DNA from 2 places in the Paeniglutamicibacter selenitireducens genome. Region 2 is predicted to be linked to the other one. Evidence: riboswitches for the same ligand, from Rfam matches in the RefSeq annotation. Region 2 holds a riboswitch; the other holds the start of a gene.
The links. Region 2 has a riboswitch for thiamine pyrophosphate ahead of ACSYDW_RS13070 (ECF transporter S component). Riboswitches for the same ligand answer to the same signal wherever they lie in the genome.
Positions count from the first base shown of each region.

Region 1 (2,376 bases), on a different contig from region 2:
GTCCAGGAAGTGTGCCGCGAAGGATCCGGGCCCCTGGGCGAGGGCCTCGGCGCGTTCGGCGGCTGCCGAGTAGAACGCGTGGGCGGCGACGGTCGCCACCAGCGCGTCGTCGTGCACCGCCAGGAACGCGGCACAGATGGCCCCGAGGGCGCACCCGCCGCCCGTCACGCGCGTCAGCAGGGCGCTGCCGCCGTGCACCAGCACGGTCCGCACCCCGTCGGTCACCAGGTCGCTCGGTCCGGAGACCGCAACCACGGCCCCGGTGCGCAGGGCCAGTGCGCGGGCATGGTCGGCCGCGGATTCCACCGAATCCGTGGATTCGACGCCGCGCCCGCCGCTGCCGGACTCGGCAAGCACCATGATTTCCGAGGCGTTGCCGCGGATGAGGCCGGGGGACATCCCGGCCAGCTCGAAGGCCAGCTTGGTGCGGATGCCCAGGGCGCCGACGGCCACCGGGTCAAGCACCCACGGGGTGCCCGCGGCGTTGGCGGCGGCGACGGCCTCAAGGGCCCCGGCACGCTGCTCGGCGTACGGGGTGCCCAGGTTGACCAGGGTGCCAGAGGCGAGCGCGGCGAAATCGCCGGCCTCCCCGGGCAGGTCCACCATGGCCGGCGAGGCGCCGGAGGCCAGCAGCACGTTCGCCGTGAAGTTGGCGACCACGGTGTTGGTGATGCACTGGACCAAGGGGGTCGAGGCGCGCAGGGCCGACACACAGTCGGCCAGCCCGCCGGGGCTTAGAACAAATGAAGGCGCAATGGATTCCATTAGCAACATCCCTCCGCTAGTACGAACTAGATCAGGTGCGACGGGTCTTATCTCAGTGCGGCGCAGGCGCCGGACACCCCGTGTCACTATGCGCGAGCCTATCCCACGGCCCGGGCCCCGGCGCAATGCGTGTCGCCGGGCCGCACCCCCGGGCGCGGCAGACTGTCCACCGCGGCCCGGTGCGCCGTAGGCTCTGGGTATGGGCATTTTTCCTTACACTTCCGAACCCGTGGCTCCCCTGGGGAGCGCGGCCTCGAACGAGCTTGAGCTTCCCCGGGTCGTTGCGGAGGACCCGGCCCGCATCGTCGAGATCGTGGAGGCCATGCACGACGTGGTCTCCACGCGCCTGGCGCACCCGCGGCGCTTCAGGGCCTCGCAGCTCAAGGCCCTGGAGCGCATGCTCGATGCGCACCAGCAGGACTTCCTCGATGCGCTGGCCGACGACCTGGGCAAGAGTGCCGTCGAGGCGAAGCTGACCGAGATCGACATGGTGCGCGCGGAGATCGACCACGCCCAGCTGCACCTCTCGGAGTGGATGGAATCCAAGGCCGTGAAGATCCCGCTGGCGCTGCACCCGGCCGCGGCAAAGATCGAGCCGCAGCCGCTCGGCGTGGTGCTGGTCATCGGCCCGTGGAACTACCCGCTGCAGCTGATGCTCGCCCCGCTGGTGGCCGCCATCGCCGCCGGCAACACGGCGGTGCTCAAGCCCTCCGAGCTGGCCCCCGCCACCTCGATCGCCCTGGGCAAGCTGATCCCGCAGTTCCTCGACCAGCGTGCCTACGCCGTGGTCCAGGGCGGCGCCGGCACCAGCAAGGTGCTCCTCGAGCAGCAGTTCGACCATATCTTCTTCACCGGCGGGGAAAAGGTCGGAAAGGTGGTGGCGCGCGCCGCGGCCGAACACCTCACGCCTGTCACCCTGGAACTCGGCGGGAAGTCCCCGGCTGTGGTGATGGACGGCTCCCACGCGGCGGTGGCCCGGCGCCTGGCCTATGGGAAGTTCATGAACGCCGGGCAGACATGCGTGGCGCCGGACTACGTGCTGGCCGTCGGGAACGCTGCAGAGGCCCTGGAGAAGCAGCTGGCCAAGGCCATCACGGGGTTCTACGGCAAGTCCCCGCTGCAGAGCCGCGACTACGGGCGGATCGTGAACCGGGCGCACTTCGACCGGCTGGTCTCCTACCTGGGCCAGGGGGAGGTGGTGTTCGGCGGCGGCTACGACGAGGCGGCGCTGAAGATCGAGCCCACGGTGATGGTCAACGTCGACCCGGATTCCCCGCTCATGCAGGAGGAGATCTTCGGGCCGATCCTGCCGATCCTCAAGGTGGACAGCTTCGACGCGGCGGTGCGCTTCATCAACTCCCGCCCCAACCCGCTGGCGGCCTACCTGTTCAGCGAGAACCCGCGGCTGCAGTCCTCGTTCGGCGACCAGGTACGCGCCGGGGCGATAGTGCACAACGCCCCGAACCTGCACCTTGCAGTCCCAGCGCTGCCCTTCGGCGGCGTCGGGGCCTCCGGCATGGGTTCCTACCACGGCCGCCACGGCTTCGAGCGGCTCTCGCAGATGCGCCCGGTCATGGTCAAGACCGCGGTCGCCGACACGCTCAAGGCCAT
Region 1 covers NZ_JBPULF010000009.1:31,420-33,795, reverse strand. The annotation lists gene thiM (hydroxyethylthiazole kinase) at 1-765, opposite strand, end outside; TPP riboswitch at 757-856, opposite strand; gene ACSYDW_RS14880 (aldehyde dehydrogenase family protein) at 965-2,376, shown strand, end outside.
Region 1: another riboswitch for thiamine pyrophosphate. It lies ahead of thiM (hydroxyethylthiazole kinase); the one in region 2 lies ahead of ACSYDW_RS13070 (ECF transporter S component).

Region 2 (2,376 bases):
CATGGTCACAGCGGTGGGCCACGCGCTGACGCTGGTGCCGGGGTCCTTCGTGGTGGAGGTCGACCGGCGCACCTCCACGCTGTACCTGCACGTGCTCAACGTCAAGGACCAGGCAGGCGTCGAGAAGGCCCGTGCCGACGTCCTTGACCTCGAGGCCAGACTGATCCGGATCATGGGCAGCCGGGACGAGCTTGACGCCTTGAACGCCGAATCGACGAACGCCGCCACCGGCACGGGAGGAACGCCATGAACGCCGTCTTGTGGATCTGCGGGACGATCCTCGCTGTTTCCGCCTTCCTGGCCATCATCCGCCTGGTCAAGGGGCCCTCGATCCTCGAGCGGGTCATCGCCACCGACGTGCTGCTGCTGATCGTTTCGGCGGCGCTGTGCCTGGAGATGACGGTCAACAAGCACACCAACAACCTGGTGTTCGTGGTCCTGGCCTGCCTTGTCGGGTTCATCGGCTCGGTCACCGTCTCCCGCTACGTCACGGACCGGAGGAACGCCTGATGAACGACACCGTGATCGACGTCGTGGCCGGGGTCTTCATGATCCTGGGCTGCCTCATGTCCCTGGCCGCGGGCATCGGCATGCTCCGCTTTCCGGACCTGCTCTCGCGCATGCACGCCGCGACGAAGCCGCAGGTGCTGGGGCTGTTCCTGCTGCTCTCCGCGCTCGGCCTGGAACTGCGCAGCTGGGCCGTGGTTCCGCTGCTGCTGCTGGCCTGGATCGTGCAGCTGCTCACCGCCCCCGTCTCGGCGCACATGGTCGGCCGCGCCGGCTACCGCACCCGCCACCTCAAGCGCGACACCCTCGTGGGGGACGAACTCGCAACGGTCGTCGAGGCCGCGGGCCGGCGCGAGGCCCGGGAACACGGGCAGAACCCTCCGGCGGGGCACACGGACTTCATGGACTAGCTTCATGGACCAGGACCAGGACCAGGACCGGGCACCGGCCTCGCGGCATGCGGGGAACGGGGGGAAGCCAGCCGTCCGTGCCATGGGTTCCGTGCAGGAAAGCAGGAAAAAGGACCCGAAGAGAATGTTCTTCGGGTCCTTGGTGTCCGATGGCCTACGAGTCCTTGGTGAACTTCGCGATGGCCTTCTGGGTGCCGCGGTCGGTGAGCACCTGGATCAGCGCCGCGGTGACAGCCGAGAGCACCGCGAAGCCGATGGCCTGGCGCATTGTCGCCTCGGCCTGGGCTTCCTTGTTGCCATGCTTGGGCGGCTGCTTGCCGGTGAACCCGATCCAGAGCTTGTCGACGATCTTCCCGCCAAGGAACCCCGCGGCGATGGTGATGGCCGGGCCGAGCAGTTTCATCAAGCTTTTCATGGACGCTCCCTGTTTGTTGCGGCAACAGTACGTCCCCCAGCTTACCTGCGGTAGCATGGCAGGACTGAAACAACCACGACAGGGGAGCGCTGTGCGGCCTGCGCCGCAACACAAGCGCTGAGAGTGCGGAGAGCCGCAGACCCTCGAACCTGCCCCGGCTAGTACCGGCGAAGGAAGTCGAGTTCTCAGGGGTGCGCCGAAAAGCGCGCATTCCCTCCCCTCCTTGTATCCAAGGAGGATCACCACCATGAGCACCATCGAAGGCCGCAACGGCCACAACACCACCGCCCCCAGGACCAGCAGCTGGCGCGTCGTCGACATCGTCATCGCCGCGGTCATCGCCGTGTCCTCGGGTGTCATCTTCTGGGCCTGGAACAACAGCCACCACGTGTTCGACGTCCTCTTCCTGGCCTTCCCGCCGTCCTCGGCCCTGCTGGCCGGCATGTGGCTGTTCCCTGCCGTCCTTGGCGGGCTCATCATCCGCAAGCCCGGAGCCGCACTCTTCTGCGAACTCGTCGCGGCCGTGGTGAGCGCCCTGCTCGGCTCGGAGTTCGGGCTGACGGTACTGGCCTCCGGCCTGATCCAGGGCCTGGGTGCCGAGGCGGTCTTCGCCGCGTTCCGCTACCGCCGCTGGAACCTGCCCGTCGCACTGCTCGCCGGCGCCGTCACGGGCCTGTTCGGCGGCATCAACGACGCCTTCATCTTCCGCTGGTTCCCCGAATACACCGTGGGCATGCAGCTGACCTACGTCGCCTTCATGGCCGTCTCCGGACTGGTCATCGCGGGCCTGCTTTCCTTCTTCGCCACCCGGGCACTGGCCAAGACCGGGGCACTCGGCGCACTGGCGAGCCGCAAGGCAGCCACCGAACCGGCCTTCGGCTAGGGATAGCGCGCCGATGACTACCCGTACGGGATTGCAGCAGGCCGCAGGCGCCACCTCCCCGACCCAGCGGGGCACCGGGGTATCGGTCACGGCCAGGGGCTGGGGCTGGCGCCACGCCGACCGGGCCAACCCGGCCCTGCAGGGGCTGGACCTGGAGATCC
Region 2 covers NZ_JBPULF010000007.1:90,265-92,640, reverse strand. The annotation lists gene ACSYDW_RS13090 (Na+/H+ antiporter subunit E) at 1-250, shown strand, start outside; gene ACSYDW_RS13085 (MrpF/PhaF family protein) at 247-510, shown strand; gene mnhG (monovalent cation/H(+) antiporter subunit G) at 510-917, shown strand; gene ACSYDW_RS13075 (DUF4235 domain-containing protein) at 1,072-1,332, opposite strand; TPP riboswitch at 1,403-1,525, shown strand; gene ACSYDW_RS13070 (ECF transporter S component) at 1,580-2,215, shown strand; gene ACSYDW_RS13065 (ATP-binding cassette domain-containing protein) at 2,229-2,376, shown strand, end outside.